2 regions of the Pseudoalteromonas sp. Angola-7 genome follow, and region 2 is predicted to be linked to the other one. Evidence: predicted binding sites of a transcription regulator. Region 2 holds the regulator's gene; the other holds the start of a gene.

Region 1 (9,904 bases), on a different contig from region 2:
AAAATTGTTGGTAGCTCATTGCTTGTTGAGCAATGTTGCCTAAACTCGCCTCCCATTTAGCGGTCAAATCGGGGCTAGCTAAGCCCTCTGGTAAAACACTAATAAGTGCCAAGCCTGTTTGTGTAGCTTTAATTGATTTACCTTCGCGCTTTAAAAAACGACGCCTAAATAATAATTCAATAATGCCTGCACGGGTTGCCTCTGTTCCTAGCCCATCGGTCTCTTTGAGTATTTTTTTAATTTGTGAATCTTTTACATAACGACTAATGCCGGTCATGGCACTTAGCAATGTTGCATCAGTAAAATGGGACGGTGGCGTAGTGTGTTTTTCTACCACTTCACCTTTAGTGCAGTTAAGCGCCATGCCTTTTGTTAAAGGAGGCAAGGTTGCTTCATCTTTTAGCTCGGCTTTGCCCATTAATACCTTAAATCCTAGGCTTACATCTTGCTTTGCATTGGCTTTAAATAAACCTCCCGCAATTGTTACCTCTACTTTAGTTTCGTTATAAATATAATCGGGGTAAAACTGAATTAAGTAATGCCTGCTAATAAGTTGATATACTTTTGCTTCATCAGGCGCCAAAGTCGCTGCTTTTAGTTGTTTGGCGGTAGGTACAATTGCATGGTGTGCAGCCACTTTTGCATCGTTAAAACATTTGCTGCGTTTTTTAGCGTCTGCCCCATTCACAAACTCAGTGTTTTGACCGCCATTAGCTGCAATTGCTTTTAAAATTGCAGGCGCATCTAAATGATGCTCTTTAGGCAAATAACGATTATCAGAACGAGGGTAAGTAATTAACTTATGACGCTCATAAAGCGTTTGGCAAATATCGAGTACTTGCTGGGCTGCCATACCATATGCCTTTGCAGCATCTATTTGCAGTGCCGATAAATTATAAGGCAGCGGCGCGCTTTGTTTTTTTTGTTTTTGTTCAAGTGCTGTAACCTCGCCTGGTTGATTCGCTATTCGCGAGGCGACGTTTTCGGCTAATGCATTATTTAAAACACGGCCCTCTTCATCTTGGTACGGCTCGCAGGCTTTGCTTGGTACCCACTTGGCCACAAAGCTTTGCTGCTCAGGAGTTATTAAATGCGCCAACACTTCATAAAATGGTTTTGACACAAAGTTAGCTATTTCGTTATCCCGGTTAACCACTAAACCTAAAATTGGGGTTTGTACGCGACCCACCGACAACACATTGCCAAAGCCTGCTTTTTGTCCCGCCAGCGTATAAGCACGCGTAAGGTTCATACCAAATAGCCAATCTGCACGTGAACGCGCAAGCGCCGACACACTAAGCGGAATAAATTCACGATTTGAACGCATAGTAGTAAGCGCTTTTTTTACCGCCGCTAAATTTAAATCACTTATAAGTAAACGCTGAATGCTTTGCTTTTTGGTTTTACTTATTTTGGCTTGCTCTATGACTTCATCAACCAACAATTGGCCTTCGCGATCGGGATCCCCCGCATGCACGAGTACTGATGCCTGCTTAATTAGCTTTTTTAAAATAGTTAATTGCTTACGCGTTTTCGTTTTTGCCTTGAGCTGCCATTGCTGTGGCACTATGGGAAGGTGTTCAAATTGCCACTTTTTAAAACGCGCATCATAATCATCAGGTTCAGCTTGCTCAAGTAAGTGCCCTATACACCACGAGACACAGTCACCATTAGCCACTTCTATATAACCATCGTGTTTTTTATGTGGTTTTGGCAATGCATCAGCAATAGCTCTGCCAAGTGATGGCTTTTCTGCGATATAGAGTTTCATGGGAGTTGCTCATTAACTGTTTATATGAACAGTAGTTTAGCACAGCTATTTAGAAGGTGGAGCGCTTTCTATTTTTGAGGGGGAATTACTTTTTTTAGCGAAAAGCATAATTAAAGGTAAATAACACACTATGACGGTGCCAATGTTGATAAAGGGCATTAACGTTTTGTAAATAATGGTGCTGTACGCTAAATCCCAAAGGTGACGGTCAACTAATCTGAATAATTGTAGTATAGGTGCGCCAATAACCACTAACTGACCAATAACGCATTGCCATAAATAAACTTTATCTTTTATGCCCCAATAAGCTATTAACGCCATCCATATAATATCGGTAGCCGCCCAAACTAAATAACGATAGATATAAATATCGTCAAACTCTCTCAAGCTAGAGGCTGTTATCCCCCCAAAGAAGAAAAAAGCGACGGTCAGTAATGCAAATCTAAAGGCTAAGTAATCTTTAAATATAAAAAATATAAAAAGAGCCGGGCTTAGCATAAAGACCCAGCTTTTACTTAAAATACTAACGAAATACAAAAACCAATCAGGCAAAATGTTTTACCTTATTTTTCTTTTGTATCGTCGTCGGTACCATCACCATTACCTGGCATATCACAATATTTAATTATAACTTTCACAGCGCATCCATTACATATGTTAAGGAAATGTACTTTAAGCTAAAATAATGAGCTTGCCAAGATACTTTGGTGATCAAGTACCTTAAAAAGAAACTTAATTAGAAAAATTAGCGCCCGCTACTCGCCTAGCGCACATCAATAGGGTCTGACTCTTTAGCCTTACCTTGTAAGATTGATATTTCTACTCGGCGATTTCTACGCCTATCTTCGTTTGAATCATTCGGCACAAGTGGACGAGTATCAGCACGCCCTACTACCATCATGCGGTTTTTATCAAACCCTTGTACCGTTTGTAATTCGCTTGCGACTGCTACAGCACGCTTTGACGATAAGTCCCAGTTATTAATATATAACTCGTTAGAAACCTGAAAATCATCGGTGTGACCCGATACCGTAATTTCTCCAGGTACATCTTTTAATAACTCACCAATATCTTGAATTATGGGCTTAAACTTAGGTTGTAAAAAAGCACTGCCAGAGGGAAATGAGCCATTTTCACGGATACGAATAATGATTTGCTGCCCTAAAGATTCAAGCTCGATTGCACCATCGATAATTTGTTTTTCGAGCTGTTGCGCTATTTTTTTTACTAACTCGTTAGTTTGTTCTTGATCGGCGGCTGAAGTTGCTTGCTCTGAAGATTGCTGCTGCGATGTACTACGTGACTCGCCACCACGTTTATCGCCACGTTGCTCTTGTCTACCACCAGCAGAGCTTTCATCACCCGCTTGAAATTCTAACATTTGCTGGGTCATTTCAACGGTTTGTTGCTGAATGGTTTCTATCGGGGTAGGTTCAGGCTTACCAGGGGTAAATTCCATAGCAATAACCGAGGTCCCTTTAGGGATATCTTTTACTTCTATTTTGTTTTGCACACCAAATGCAAACTTCATCGAGCCTGCTATTTGCTTAAATTTAAGTACATCCATTTCTGAAAACGCGAGCAAAAGTACAAAAAAGCACATTAAAAGCGACATTAAGTCGGCAAATGTTCCCATCCAAGCAGGCAGACCTGGGGGTGGGCATTTGCACTCTTGATCAGACATGGTTACTCCTCGGTATCTACTTTGCGCTTAGACTCAGCAAGGTAGTTTTTCAAAATACCTTCAATTACTTTCGGGTTTTGGCCATCTTGAATACCTAAAATAGCATCCAGTATTAGACGCTGATTCATGGCTTCTTCGTCTTTACGAAGCTCCAGTTTTACCTGAATAGGAATAGCCACTACATTTGCTAAAAATGCACCATATAAAGTAGTTAATAATGCCACCGCCATTGCGGGGCCAATGGCTTTAGGGTCATCCATGTTAGATAACATAGCAACTAAGCCTATTAACGTTCCTATCATACCCATTGCTGGGGCTATATCGGCAAGTGACTTAAATAAACCGGCGCCCAGTTCGTGACGAGTTGTGGTTAAAGAAATGTCTTTTTGAAGCGTGGCACGAACTACATCAGCATCGTGGCCATCAACGAGCATATCTACACCTTTGCGCATAAAAGGGTTTGGTATTTCGGCTTCTTCGAGGGCTAAAAACCCCCCTTTACGGGCTGAATCAGCAAGTTCAACTGCTTTTTCAATCAGCTCTTCTGGCGATTCGATTTTAAACATAAATGCTTTACCAACAACCTTACCTATGCCCAAGAACTGCGACAAGGTAAAGTTTGATAACACAATAAATAGTGAGCCACCAAATACAATTACACTAGAAGGCGCATCGGCAAACATCCCCATTTCACCGCTACTACTCATAAACATGGACATGACAATTAAACCAATTGCGCCAAGGATCCCAATTATGGTTGCTAAATCCACATTTCCTCCAAAGTATTATACTTTGTTATTCAAACTTTTATTATTAACTGCTTATCGGCAAGATACTGAAATACTTAAGCCATTTTTGAAAAAAGTGTAAAACACTGTGTTTGGCCTAATTTTAGATCAAGATACCCTACTCGCCTAGCGACTGATTAATTTTATTGTACACAGTGAGCACTAATACGCATCTTATACATGGTAAAAATGCGATTTAAACTGATATAACTCAAAAAACAACGATCATCCTTTGACCTAGTTTAGCATTCCCCCTAAAATTGGCTCCTAAATTTATCATGCTGGCTGAAATTAAACATGGCGACTAAAAAACCTGAAAACCTAAGTTTTGAACAAGCACTCGAAGAACTATCAACCATTGTCGGTGAAATGGAACAAGGTGATTTATCGCTTGAACAGTCGTTAAAGCAATTTGAGCGTGGTATAGCCTTAGCTAACGCCTCAACGGGTAAGTTACAACAAGCAGAACAAAAAGTGTCTATTTTGATGGGTAATGACGTAAAAGCAGCGCTTACTTCATTTAACAACGATATGGAATAACCGTGAGCATACAAGAAAAAATAGAATGTGCTCAACAAGATGTCGTAAAGACCCTGCAACAGTACTTTGATCAACCCCTTGATACCGCACACACAGTAAAAGAAGCTACGCAGTACGGCTTATTTAACGGTGGCAAGCGTTTACGCCCCTTTTTAGTCTACGCAAGTGGTGAAATGCTTGGAGCTAATAAGCAAGATTTAGATATTCTTGCTGCTGCTATTGAGTGTATTCATAGCTACTCGTTGGTGCACGATGATTTACCAGCCATGGATGATGACGACCTTCGCCGTGGACGCCCAACTTGCCATATAGAGTTTGACGATGCGCATGCAATTTTAGCAGGCGATGCACTACAAACATTAGCCTTTGAACTTATCTCGGCTCACAATTTTACCTGCAGCGCATCAACACAAGTAAAAATGATCAGCGCACTGGCTAAAGCATCGGGGCTTGAAGGCATGGTCGGCGGTCAAGGGCTAGATATTGCAGCCACAGATAAAGTGATTACAGTACAACAGCTTGAACGAATTCATAGATTAAAAACGGGTGCCTTAATCAACTGTGCCATTACATTGGGTGCATTATGTAGCGAAAAAGCAGACAAACAAACCTTAGAAAACTTAAGTGTTTTTGGGTATGCTATAGGGCTGGCATTTCAAGTGCACGACGACATTTTAGATGTTGAAGGTGACACATTTACTTTAGGTAAGCCACAAGGCTCTGATTTAGCTGCTAATAAAGCAACTTATCCGGCCCTATTAGGTATGCAAGGTGCCAAGCAAATGGCGCAAAATTTAATAGAGCAAGCGCATCAAGCATTAAACAAAATAGATGCTGATACCTCTGTTCTAGCGGCGCTGGCAAACTACCTGATTAAACGTGACCATTGAGTGTTACATATACGTATTGCCATTTAGCACTGACATTATTACTCAACAGCGGTAACAACTAATAAGTTAGCACCGGTGTTAGCGAAGGATAAAATAAATACCATGACACTTGATAGTAGCAAGTATCCATTACTTAACTTGGTTGACGAACCAGCCCACTTACGCGATATAGCGCAAGATAAACTCCCTGCGTTTAGCAACGAGTTACGAGACTATTTACTCAACTCTGTTTCGCAAAGTAGCGGCCATTTAGCGTCTGGTTTAGGAACTGTTGAGCTTACCGTTGCTCTACATTATGTGTATAACACACCAGAAGATCGCCTTGTATGGGATGTAGGCCATCAAGCGTACCCGCATAAAATTTTAACGGGGCGACGCGATTTAATGCATACAATTCGTCAAAAAGACGGATTACATCCATTCCCTTTTCGTGAAGAAAGCCAATACGATACCTTTAGCGTAGGCCATTCAAGTACCTCTATTTCGGCTGCACTTGGTATGTCTATTGCGGCTCAAAAAGAAGGCAAAGGCCGTAAAACTGTTGCCGTTATAGGCGATGGCGCCATTACAGCAGGTATGGCATTTGAAGCCATGAACCACTTAGGCGATGTAAAATCTGACATGTTAATCATTTTAAATGATAACGAAATGTCGATTTCTGAAAACGTCGGTGCGTTAACTAATCACTTTGCGCGTATTTTATCTGGCAGCTTTTACACAAACATTCGCGAAGGCAGTAAGAAGTTACTCTCTGGCGTGCCTCCTGTTAAAGAGCTTGCCAGTAAAGTAGAAGAGCACCTAAAAGGAATGGTTATTCCAGGTACCTTTTTTGAAGAACTAGGTCTTAATTACATTGGCCCAATTGATGGCCACGATGTAAATATGCTCGTAGATACACTGCGTAATATGCGTAATTTAAAAGGGCCTCAGCTTTTACATATAAAAACCCAAAAAGGAAAAGGCTATAAACCCGCAGAAGCTGATCCTATTGGCTATCACGGTGTGCCAAAGTTTGACCCTAATACATCAAGCTTACCTAAATCTAAACCTGGTGCCGCCACTTTCTCTAAGGTGTTTGGTGATTGGTTGTGTGATATGGCCGAGCAAGATAAAAAATTAATGGCTATTACGCCGGCAATGCGTGAAGGCTCAGGTATGGTGCGTTTTTCAAAAGAGCACCCAGAGCAGTATTTCGATGTAGCCATAGCAGAGCAGCACGCTGTCACATTGGCCGCCGGTTTTGCCTGTGAAGGGTTAAAACCCGTTGTAGCTATTTACTCGAGCTTTTTACAACGTGCGTATGATCAACTTATCCACGATGTTGCACTGCAAAACTTACCTGTGCTTTTTGCTATAGACCGCGCTGGTATTGTAGGCGCCGACGGCGAAACACACCAAGGTGCGTACGACTTAAGCTTTATGCGCTGTATTCCAAACATGGTTATTATGGCCCCAAGTGATACTAACGAGTGCCGCCATATGCTTTATACCGGTTATAGGGCTAATTGCCCTGTAGCAGTTCGCTACCCTCGTGGTAGTGCCGGTACTGCCGATATTCAAAGCGAAATGACGCTACTAGAAATAGGCAAAGCCAATACCGTTAAACAAGGCGCTAAAATTGCTATTTTATCCTTTGGTACTTTGCTTGAAAACGCGCAACTTGCTGCAAGTGAGCTAGGTGCAACGCTAGTTAATATGCGCTTTATTAAGCCACTTGATACAAGTTTATTAGATGAGCTTAGCCAAACTCATGATGTAATAGTAACGCTTGAAGACAACGCTATTTGTGGTGGCGCAGGCTCAGCGGTTAATGAATATTTAGCAGCGCAAAAAGCCAACCTAAAGGTGCTTAACTTAGGTATTCCTGATGAATTTATTAAGCACGGCACACAAGCGCAAATGCACGATGAAATGGGCTTAGGCGAACAAGGCATTTTAAATTCAATAAAATCGTTTATCGCTTAATTATTTTTGCTAGCTAGTTTTTAAAGGGAGCCTGATGGCTCCTTTTTTGTTTTTTATTTTTAAATTTTTGCATCCAATGTGTATTTCTACGCGTTACCCCTATGAGGTTAACACAGTAAATAGTACGTACTGAGGAGTATAAACAGGCACGTTATTTACTTTCATTTGATGGAATATTAAAAGGTAAAAATGATGAAAAAAGCTAATTTAACTCACTTTCATACACAAAACAGTTCACTTAAACGCCCCCTTTGTTTTTCAGCATTAGCGCTTGGAATAGTACTTGGTATTTCAGGGTGTAGCGGTGATGATGGAGAAAACGGTTTAGCCGGTACGCCGGGAGTAGATGGTCAAGATGGAAGCGATGGCACAAACGGTAACCCCGGCTTTAGTGCTGCCACGTTTATTTTAGCTAATAACGGTGAGCAAAACGCAGGCACTGTTGATTTAATAAACCAGAACGCTGCCAAATTAAAAACCTTTAATACCACTGCAAATGAAGGCGTAGCCTTTGATAGCCTCGGTAATTTAATACAAGCAAGCGACAGCGAAAATGGTAGCATTAAAACTATATGCCAACTTGCCAATCGCGATGATGGTGCAAGCTTTAGTACTAATCAAGACCGTGAAATTACAGGCCCTGCAACTACACTGGTTAATCCTAAGGGCATAGCGATTGCAAAAAATAGCGGGCTGATATTTATAGCTGATTTTGGTGCCATGCAAATTACCACATTTGGCAGTGCTGCAGCGGGAGATGCCGCGCCGCTTGCTACCACTGTTACCGAAGCCGCCCCGTGGGATGTTGATTATGACCACGTAAACGACCGACTTTATGTAGCACTTACCAACGGTGATGTCGCGGTTTATGATAATTTTGTAAGCGGTGAATTTACCGCTATGCCAAGTCGTACTATTACACCAAGCGATGCCGATGGTGTGCAAATATCGGTAAATATTCACGGCATTGTTTATGATGAAACCACCAATAAACTTATTTTATCGGATGTTGGTAACGCATCAGATGCTACCGATGGCGCGCTTTTTGTTATTAATAATGCCTCTACTGCGCAAGGTAATACATCTGTTGCACGCAGTATTTCAGGCCCTGCGACTATGCTAGGCAACCCTGTAGATATTACCCTTGAGGGTAGCGATTTACGTGTGGCCGAAAAATCAAACGATACAATTTTAGTGTTTAGTAATATATTTGCCGGTGAAAGTGGCGATATAGCGCCCGATTTAAGTACTGCGTCTACTAAGCCAGAGTCAATTACTAACACGCTAACTCAAAGCTCAATGGCTGATATATCAGATAGTACTGAGCCTAATATGGCGCTATTAGGCGTAGCCGTATCCAGTAATCCAAGCACTGCGGGTGATACAACAGGCCAAATTAGCCGTTTAAATACAGCATTAAGTAGCGAACTTGCAAGCTATAATGCAAGCCAAACGATAGAAAGCGTTAGCTTTGATAAAGCAGGTAATAGCTACGCAACATTCGATAATGCCAGTACAGGAATGGGCGGAATCGTCATCTCTACTAAAGTGGCTTATAACCGTGATGGCGAAACATTTAACGCCAGCCAAGATAGACTGATTTCAGGAAGCAATACAGGCCTTATTTCACCTAAAGGATTAGATATTGCCTCCGATAGTGGAATGATTTTTGTGGCTGAAAATAATGAAACCACGCCGAGCATTGCTATATTTTCAAGCTGTGCCACCGGCGATGTATCACCTCTTATGACCTTAACTTTTGCCAATAATGATGCACGCCCGTGGGATGTTGATTACGACAGTAACACTGACCGCGCTTTTGTTGCGCTAACTAATGGCACTGTAGCGGTATTTGATCAAGTTAAAAATAAGCTACTAAGTGGCGAGACCACAATAAGTACAGAAGATAGATTAATTACACCTGCCAATAATTCACAAGCACTGGCAGGGCCTACCAATATTCATGGAATAGATTACGACTCATTAAGTGGTGCGTTAATACTTTCTGATGTAGGCAGCGCAGCCGTTGCTGACGATGGCAAAATTTATGTATTAAATAATACCGCAAATGCCTCGGGGCTAGTCAATATAAGCGCGACGATTAGCGGGCCCAATACATTATTAGGAAACCCTGTTGATATTATGTATAGCGGAACCGATTTATACGTTGCCGAAAAGTCTAACAACGTAGTTATGCGCTTTAATAATATTTTAAGTACCGCAGGGGGAGATATAAGTGCCGATGCAAGTATGGCATTTAGTGCTC
Region 2 (9,904 bases):
CATCATTTCATGGTAAAGCATTTTTTGCTCTACTCGCTGCTTAAGCTTATTGGCCATAGGTAAAAATAATAAGTTAGCTAAACCCACCCCATATATTGTTGCAATAAATGCGGTGGCGACCCCTGCACCAAGCTTTTGAGGGTCGGTAATAAATGACATTGCTTGAATAAGGCCAAGTACAGCCCCTAAAATACCTATAGTTGGGCTATATCCGCCCATGGCTTCGTACACTCTACTTGCTTCAAGTAAGCGGTCTCGTTCAAGCATTAAATCTATTTCTAAGGTGTCGCGTAGCTTTTGCTCCGAACACCCATCTACTAGTAAGCTAAGCCCTTTTGCTGCATAAGGATCTGGGTGACTAAGTGCCTCTTTTTCAAGCGCTAAGTACCCTTCCTGGCGAGCTTTATGCGACCACGTTTTAATTTGCTCTATGGCTTGCTCAATATTGTACTGAGGTGAAAAAAACACCCAATGGCTCATGCTTAGCGTTTTTTTAAAGGTGCTTGTCGCCGTTTGCAACATAACAGCCCCTAAGGTGCCGCCAAGTACAATAATAAGTGCAGGGCCATTAAATAACGCCGTGACAACGCCCCCCTCTAAAGAGTAACCAATCGCTATAGCGCCCAGCGCAATGATTAACCCTAAAACAGAGAGCTTATCCACAACCAGTCTCTCTTTTTATTCTTGCTGCTACGTCGTTTAACGCTAAATGCTCAGAGGCAAGCCCAGCGTTGGCAATAGCTTGAGGCATACCGTATACCACACAGCTTTTTTCATCTTGCGCCCAAATTGTTGCGCCAGATTGCTTAAGCATTCGCGCGCCATCACGTCCATCAGCGCCCATGCCGGTTAAAACAATAGCAAGTACATCTCCTTGGTAGCTTTTGGCAACACTTGCAAAAGTCACATCAACGCTTGGTTTGTAGCTTATACGTTCACTATTATCTTCAAATACACGCAACGTTTTGTTACCACTTCGCCCTTCTACCATCATTTGCTGTCCACCAGGTGCTAAGTAGGCTGTGCCGGCTTCTAGCCTGTCACCTTGTTGCGCTTCTTTAACGCGTATTTTGCAAAGGCTATTTAAACGTGCCGCAAACGCAGGCGTAAATGCTGCCGGCATGTGCTGAATTAACAAAATAGGGTGAGCAAAGTGAGCAGGTAATTGGGTTAATATGGTTTGTAAAGCAACTGGCCCGCCAGTTGAAGTGCCAATAGCCACTATTTGATAGTGTTTACCGCTGGCACGCGTGGGCATACTGGGTGTAGTTGTTGTCTGCACTGGGGCAGCACGTTGAAAGCTTCTATCAGGTTGTTTAAGCGATGAGCTTGTTGTGGCAAGTTTGCTTGCAGATGGAGCAGTAGTCTTACTTGATGTTAATGGCCTAACAGGGCGCGGTGCTTGCCTGCGACCAATTTCCTTCACTTTAGCTTGCAATAACTTGATTGCATCTTCGTTATTTCGTGCAATGTCTTCAAACTTTTTCGGTAAAAAGTCCATAGCTCCGGCATCAAGTGCATCTAAAGTTGCGGTTGCACCGTCGCGAGTTAATGAAGAAAACATAAGTATTGGCGTTGGGTTACTCCCCATAATTTCTTTAACTGCGCTAATACCATCAAGCACAGGCATTTCTACATCCATGGTGATCATATCTGGACGTAACTGCGCTGTTTTTTCTACGGCTTCTCTACCGTTAACAGCAAAGCCTATTACTTCGATACCGCTGTCTTGTTCAAGGATTTCGCTCACTCGACGGCGAAAAAAACTGGAATCGTCAACAACTAAAACTTTTACGGCCATTGCGCTCTCTTATTAAATTTATGTATAGGCATACACAGGTATGCCTACATTTTACCCTGCGTAATGCTTAAGCATATTAGGTACATCCAGAATCAGCGCAATACCACCGTCAGATGTAATTGTTGCACCAGCCATTCCAGGCGTACCTTGTAATAACGCATCAAGAGGCTTAATAACAACTTCTTCTTGGCCAATTAATGAATCAACCACAAAGCCAACTTGCTGAGTACCTATTTGTACAATTACCACATGACCTTGCGCTTTTCGCTGAGAACAATCAGCACCTTTAACTAACCAATGCTCTAAGTAAAATAGCGGTATCGCTTTTTTACGAACAATAATTGTAAGCTGACCATCTACCACATTGGTTTTGGTTAAATCTAAGTGGAATATTTCACTCACACCAGCAAGTGGTAACGCAAACGTTTGCTCACCAACAATAACCATCAGCGTAGGTAAAATAGCCAGTGTTAATGGTACTTTTATCTCTAAAATAGTCCCTACGCCCAACTCTGACTGTATACTCACAGAGCCATTAAGCTGCGTAATTTTAGTTTTTACTACATCCATGCCTACGCCACGGCCAGAAATATCAGATATCTCTTCTTTGGTCGAAAAGCCTGGTGCAAATATTAAGTTATACGCTTCTGTATCTGTTAAGCGACTTGCCTGATCATGATCAATAACGCCTTTACTGATCGCTATTTTTTTCAGTTTTTCCGCATCCATACCTGCACCATCATCTTTAATGGTTAACAAAATATGGTCGCCTTCTTGCGAAGCCGATAATGTAACGTTACCAGTTCTAGGCTTACCCGCAGCTTCACGCGCTGCTGGCATTTCAATTCCGTGGTCAACTGAGTTTCGTACTAAATGCACCAACGGATCGGCCAGTGCCTCAACTAAGTTTTTATCTAAATCGGTTTCTTCACCTACAAGCTGTAAATCAATTTCTTTATTTAAGCTACGGGCTAAGTCACGTACTACGCGAGGGAATCGGCCAAACACTTTTTTGATAGGCTGCATTCGCGTTTGCATTACTGCACCTTGAATATCAGCAGTGACCACATCAAGATTTGATATCGCCTTACCCATCGCTTCACTGTCTGTATTGGTCGCTAAACTGACCAACCTATTTCGTACTAATACCAACTCGCCAACCATATTCATTATTTGATCTAAACGCTTTGTATCAACACGTACTGTGGTTTCAGCAGGTGGAGGCGTAGCTTTTTTAGGTGCAGCGCTACTCGCTGGTTTTTCAGCCACTTTAGGTGTAGGCGCAGCGGCTTTTGCCGCCGGAGCTTGTTTTACTGCAGGTGCTGGCGTAGGTTTTGCTGGCGTTTGTGCTACAGGTGCAGCCTTAGGTGGCTGCGGTGCAGGTGTGTCAGCTTCTTTTGATTCTGGTGCGGCACCTTTACCATGCAATTCATCAAGCAGTGCCTCAAATTCATCATCGCTGATTTCATCATCACCGCTATCATTTGTAACAGCCGCTGGTGGTGCTGTGTGTTTTACTTCTGGCTCACTGCTTGAAGTATCTCCTGCAACCGGACCAAAACTACCTACACCGTGTAATTCATCTAATAAACTGTCAAATTCATCATCGGTAATATCTGAACTTGAATCTGGCTCTGCACTTGGTTGCGACACTGGGCTTTGCCCTTTGCCGTGTAGCTCATCGAGTAAGCTTTCAAATTCATCTTCTGTAATTTCATCAATTTGCGTGCTATCTGCTGAAGGGCTTGAACCTGCCACATCAAATAGTTCATCAAATGCAAATGGGTCTTCATCATCTGTTGCGCTAACGGGAGCTGCGGGTTCTTGTTCAACAACTTCGGGGGCTGTTTCAGTAAGCTCGTCATCCGTAGGCGGTTGACCAAGTTTGTGAAGGGTTTCTAGTAATTGAGGGTCTGCTGGGTCTGGCTGTTCGCGGTTTTGAATAGTGGCAAACATTTCATTAATGGTATCTAGTGCTTGTAAAATCACATCCATTAATTCTGAATTAACAGTTCTAACCCCTTGGCGTAAGAGATCAAATACGTTTTCAGCACCATGACAGGCATCAACAAGCTCAGTCATAGCTAAAAAGCCTGCCCCCCCTTTTACGGTATGAAAGCCCCTAAAAATAGCATTTAGTAACTCAGTATCTTCTGGGTTATTTTCTAGCTCAACTAACTGTTCAGATAAAAGCTCTAGGATTTCTCCAGCCTCTACAAGAAAGTCTTGTAAAATATCTTCATCGACTTCAAAGCTCATGCAGTTACTCTCCTCTTAGAAGCCCAAACTTGATAATAGGTCATCGACCTCGTCTTGGTCAGATACAACATCATTTCGCGACTCTTTATCAATAATAGGGCCTTCAGGACCTGCTAATGTTTGTGCGGCAACCAGTTCTTCTGTTTCTTGTTGTTCTTTACTTTCAACAATGCTGTCATCTTGTGCAGCAAATGCTGTTAAAAGGTGGATTAAACTTTCTTCTACTTCTCTGACTAATTCAATTACACGGCGGATAACCTGGCCAGTTAAATCTTGAAAATCCTGCGCCATTAGTACATTGGTCATTAAAGTTTGCAACTCATCGGTTTTATGATGAGAGCTGTTCATAAACTTGTCGATGCTGTGGCATAAGGTTTTAAACTCGCCCAGCTCTATTTCGCGGTTCATAAGCCTATCCCAAGTAGGCTTAATATGTGCAATTTCATCTGCTAGCTGCTGCGCAATAGGAAGGCTTGCTTCGACCGCATCCATTGTCTTATTAGCTGCATTTTCTGTCATTTCCATGACATAGTTTAAGCGCTTTTTCGCATCCGGTATTGCATCAGTGGTTAAATCGGTTAAACGCGTATCAAGTTCAAAGCTTTTAAGGGCTTCGTGTAATTGGCGTGTTAACTTACCTACTTCAGCAAAAAGCTGCGATTGCTCTTGAGAGGCAGTATCTAAAATTAATTGATCTGCTTTATCTTGCTCACCGTTTTCTAAAAAAACGACGAGCTGACGAGCTTGTTCTAAAGTAATTTGAGGCGCAGCTGGTGCTGACATAAGCCTCTCCTCTCATTAACCTAAGCGTTCAAACACTTTTTCTAATTTAGTTTTCAAAGTACCAGCAGTAAATGGCTTAACAATATAGCCATTAACACCTGCTTGCGCTGCCGCTATTATTTGTTCTTTTTTAGCTTCTGCCGTCACCATTAAAACCGGAATATGTTTTAATTTTTCGTCAGCTCTAATGGCTCTTAGCAAGTCAATACCCTGCATGCCTGGCATGTTCCAATCGGTTACAACAAAGTCAAAAACCTGATTTTGCAACATAGGTAATGCTGTAGAACCATCGTCAGCTTCTTGAACATTCGTGAACCCTAGGTCACGCAACAGATTTTTTATAATACGTCTCATTGTAGAGAAATCATCAACAACAAGAATTTTCATGTTTTTATCCAAAACATCCTCCGGTGAGGTCTTAACCTATAATTTACTTACTACTAGTTTATCCAGTCATTGATTTTTGCTTTGAGCTTAATCATCGCCTGACCATGTATCTGACTTACACGCGATTCACTTACATCGAGTATATGCCCAATTTCTTTTAAATTCATTTCATCGTTGTAATACAAAGAAAGCACCATTGCATCTCGCTCTGGTAAAGACTTTATTGCCTCTAACAATGAATTATTAAACCGTTCATTTTTAACATTATTAAATGGTTTGTCTAGCGCTAAATCTTGACCTGCAGGGCTAATAACATCTTCATCTACCCCTAGGTCTTCTATACCAAGCACTTTACTGGAATTAACATCATTTAAAATATGATGGTATTCTTCTAGCGAAATATCAAGTTTTTCAGCTACTTCAGTATCTTTTGGTTCTCTATTTAAGCTATTTTCTAATTCTGTGATGGTTTCGGCTACTAATCGGCTTTTGCGGTGCACCGAACGTGGTGCCCAATCCCCTCTGCGCATTTCATCAAGCATAGCGCCGCGAATACGAATACCAGCAAACGTTTCAAAGCTTGCCCCTTTACTGGCATCAAAGTTTTTTGAGGCCTCGATAAGGCCAATCATTCCCGATTGGATTAAGTCATCAAGCTGAACGCTAGGAGGAAGACGAGCTATTAAATGGCACGCCACTTTTTTGACAAGCGACGCGTGTTTTTCAACAATCACATTTAAATTTTGTGTTGATTGATATCCCATAGCTCTTTTCACCGATGTTGTCATAATCAGCCGTTTACTAGCTTCTCAATGAAAAACTCTAAATGTCCTGAAGGTTGATTAGGTATAGGCCATTTTACTGCTTTTGTCGCTAATGTTTTAAACGCGACTGCTGCTGGTGAATTAGGGAAAAGATCGACAATTACTTTTTGTTTGCGCGTAGATTTACGCATATTTTCATCATATGGAATAGTCGCAACAAGCTCCATAGACACATCTAAAAAGCGGTCTGTTACTTTAGAGAGCTTTGCAAAAAGCTCTTGGCCCTCGCGCATACTGCGCACCATGTTTGCAACAATTTTAAATTTATAAACGCCATGCTCGCGGCTAAGTACTTTAATAAGCGCGTAGGCATCAGTAATAGAGGTCGGCTCGTCACACACCACCACCATGACATCTTGCGCTGCACGAGAAAAACTCAGCACCATGTCAGAAATACCAGCGGCGGTATCTACAATTAAAATATCAAATTCGGTATTAAGCTCACTAAAGGCACGAATTAACCCAGCATGCTCAGATGGGGTTAGCTCCACCATACTTTGCGAGCCTGATGTAGCAGGCACGATTTTAATACCGCCTGGGCCTTCAACTAAAATCTCGTCAAGTTCGCACTCGCCTGAAAGGACATGAGATAAGTTTTTTTCAACACGTAGTCCTAGCATTACATCACAATTAGCTAGGCCTAAATCGGCATCTAATACTAATACACGATTACCCTGCTGCCCTAAAGCAATAGCAGTATTTAAAGAGACGTTGGTTTTACCCACCCCTCCTTTACCGCCGGTGACAGCGATAACTTTTACGCCGTTGTTGTTGTTTTGACTCATTTTGCGCAGGCCGCTTGCTTGATCTAATACTGTGTTAATCATACATCCCTACTGTGCTTGACGCCACTGCTTGGTGTCTTGAATGTTGTGCTTTTGCTCTTTTTAAATACAATTGCTCAGCTTTTTTTACTAGTTTTTCAGCATTTGCAACGCGAATATCTTCTGGTACACGCTGACCATTAGTAAGATACCCTATTGGAAGGCGATTTTGAATCGCTATACTAATAATCTCACCTAAACTTAATGATTCATCTAACTTAGTGAAAATACAACCGCTTAGCTGAACCTTTTTAAAATGTCTTACGGTTTCTTGCAGTACATTTATTTGTGCTGTGGCACTTAATACCAAATAACTACGTATATCTACTCGCTGGTTGCGCATTAACGTATTTAATTGCTCTGTAAGGCGTAAATCACGTTGGCTCATACCCGCTGTATCAATTAATACTAGACGCTTATTGCGTAAATGATATAAAACTTCAGCTAATTCATTGGCATCTTTTACTTGTTTAACACCACAACCAATAATACGACCATACGTTGCAAGCTGCTCATACGCACCAATTCTGTATGTATCAGTGGTGATTAGGGCAACTTTGTCGGCGCCATACTTTTGTGCGCCTAATGCGGCAAGTTTAGCTACTGTGGTTGTTTTACCTACACCAGTAGGCCCAACAAGTGCATACACACCCCCTTGGCGAAGAATTTCGTTATTGGTGGTTTGCATTTGATCTTCAACCATTTGCAATAATGCTCTCCAACCTTGCTGTCGCGATACGTCATCTGGAATAAAACACGCCATTTGCTCTGCAACGTCTTTATCTATTCCCATGCCAACTAACCGATCAATCATGCATGCACGTGTAGGGTCGCGACGTGCCATATCTTGCTGCATTAAACCCGATACTTGGTGTTCTAGTAACTGGCGAATTGCGTTCATTTCATCACGCATCGCGCTCATTTGGGCGCTTTCGTTGTTATTAGTTTGGCTACGTGGTGCAACCGGCGCATCTAGCTCGTCAAAATCTTGATCTAGGTCATCAAAGCCTAGGCTGTCTGCTTGGGTTTGCATGCGTTTTGGCGCTTCATTTTCGCGAGCAAACATATTTGTCGTACGTGGCTGTGCTGGCTCTTGGTAATGCTCAGACGTATCAATACCTGATTGCGAAAACATAGAGGCTAGCTCAGGAGAGCGAGGGCGTGGCGACTGACGCTCTAATAATGCTTGTAAGCTATCGGCGACTGCCGCTTGTGGCTCAGGTTGCGCACGCTTAGGCTCTGGCTTTACAAAGTTATGAGTAGGCTGTTGCACGGCTCTTTGCGGAGCAGGCGCTGCCTGTGGTTGCGCTGCGGCTTTAGGGGCTGCTTTGTCGTAATCTACTGCGGCAACAATTTCTACACCATTAGCGAGTTTTTTGTTCGACATAATAACGGCATCAACACCTAGCTCATCTTTAACTTCTTTCAGTGCGGTGCGCATATCTTTGGCAAAAAAACGTTTAATCTTCATGGTTCAACCCCTGTTAAAATCTTTATTGTTGGCCTACTGAGCTGACAATCTTGATCTGTCTTTCATCTGGTACCTCTTGATAAGACATCACCCTTAAACCCGGTATGGTGTACTTAACAAAACGAGATAACACAGTGCGTAACATTCCTGACGTTAGCAATATTGAAGGTTCTCCGGCCATTTCTTGATTCTGATGCGCTTCGTTTAATGATGTTTGAAGTCGCTCAGCAAGGCTTGGTTCTATTCCGGCACCTTCGTCGCCTGCATTTTGTAATGACTGATGCAACATCTGTTCCAACTCAGGCGCCAAGGTTATGACAGGGATTTCTGATGACATGCCCACAGCGTCTTGTACGATTAAACGGCGCAGCGAAATACGCACTGCAGCGGTTAATACATCTGCATCTTGGCTACGTGGTCCGTACTCCACAAGGGTTTGAACAATAGAGCGCATATCACGAATAGCCACACCTTCGTTTAATAAATTTTGCAGTACTTTTACAACGGTTGTCAGTGGTAGTACTTCTGGCACTAACCCTTCGACTAAACGTGGATGGCTTTTAGCTAACATATCAAGCAGGTTTTGAACCTCCTCATGGCCTAGTAATAATGCGGCACTGTTAGTTAATAACTGGCTAATATGGGTGGCTACCACAGTGGCTGAGTCAACCACGGTGTAACCTAGTGATTGTGCTTCGTCTTTTTGATCAGGCTTTATCCACACCGCATCTAAGCCAAATGCTGGGTCTTTGGTTTCAACCCCTTTAATAGGGCCAAATACTTGCCCTGGGTTGATGGCCAGTTCATCGCCATGTTTGAGTTCGCCCTCACCACTTGAAACACCCATCATGGTAATACGGTACGCATTAGGGTCTAACTCTAAGTTATCGCGAATATGTACAGGCGGTACTAAAAAGCCAAGCTCCTGAGATAGCTTTTTACGCACCCCTTTAATTCGGTTGAGCAGCTCACCACCTTGAGATTGGTCAACAAGCGGAATAAGCCTGTAGCCAACTTCTAAGCCAATAACGTCAATTTGTTGTACATCGTCCCATCCAAGCTCTTTTTGCTCTTGCTTGTTTGCAACACCAGTACCGGCAACGGTACCACTTTCAGCCTCTTGGGCTGCTAGAGCAGCGGCTTTTAATTTTTGCTGCTGAGTAAAGTAAGCTAAGTAGCCAAGTAGTGCGCCTAAACTTAAAAAAGCAATATGAGGCATACCCGGAACTAACCCCATAATGATTAAAATACCTGAGGCGATAAATAATGATTTTTCGTTACCTAATTGGGCTTTAAATTGCTCACCCATGTTATGTGATTCGTTTTGGCGAGTAACAACAATAGCAGTACCAATAGAGAGCAGTAATGAAGGAAGCTGCGCCACAAGGCCGTCACCAATGGTAAGTAAAGTATATACTTCCATTGCGCGGCTAAAGCTCAAGTCATGTTGGATCATGCCCACAAATAAGCCGCCAACAATATTAATAATTAATATCACGATACCGGCAATGGCATCGCCTTTTACAAACTTACTCGCCCCATCCATAGAGCCGTA

What was found. Region 2 encodes FliA, which starts transcription of late flagellar genes. Its sites were predicted from a motif close to CTAAAGNTNNNNNNNNNNNNGCCGATA; they were not measured.
Region 1: a site for FliA is predicted at 4,278-4,304, ahead of pomA (flagellar motor protein PomA). Genes of this name have one in related genera too.

What each region holds. Positions count from the first base shown of each region.
Region 1 is NZ_JAQREL010000019.1:2,785-12,688, forward strand. Features, by position in the region: gene PSH50_RS19050 (DNA topoisomerase III) at 1-1,771, opposite strand, end outside; gene PSH50_RS19055 (hypothetical protein) at 1,817-2,323, opposite strand; gene PSH50_RS19060 (flagellar motor protein MotB) at 2,535-3,455, opposite strand; gene pomA (flagellar motor protein PomA) at 3,458-4,225, opposite strand; gene PSH50_RS19070 (exodeoxyribonuclease VII small subunit) at 4,541-4,783, shown strand; gene ispA ((2E,6E)-farnesyl diphosphate synthase) at 4,786-5,673, shown strand; gene dxs (1-deoxy-D-xylulose-5-phosphate synthase) at 5,776-7,638, shown strand; gene PSH50_RS19085 (hypothetical protein) at 7,831-9,904, shown strand, end outside.
Region 2 is NZ_JAQREL010000010.1:102,605-112,508, forward strand. Features, by position in the region: gene PSH50_RS14005 (flagellar motor protein) at 1-663, opposite strand, end outside; gene PSH50_RS14010 (chemotaxis response regulator protein-glutamate methylesterase) at 656-1,801, opposite strand; gene PSH50_RS14015 (chemotaxis protein CheA) at 1,853-4,060, opposite strand; gene PSH50_RS14020 (protein phosphatase CheZ) at 4,076-4,843, opposite strand; gene cheY (chemotaxis response regulator CheY) at 4,859-5,242, opposite strand; gene PSH50_RS14030 (RNA polymerase sigma factor FliA) at 5,284-5,994, opposite strand; gene PSH50_RS14035 (MinD/ParA family protein) at 6,021-6,881, opposite strand; gene flhF (flagellar biosynthesis protein FlhF) at 6,874-8,349, opposite strand; gene flhA (flagellar biosynthesis protein FlhA) at 8,372-9,904, opposite strand, start outside.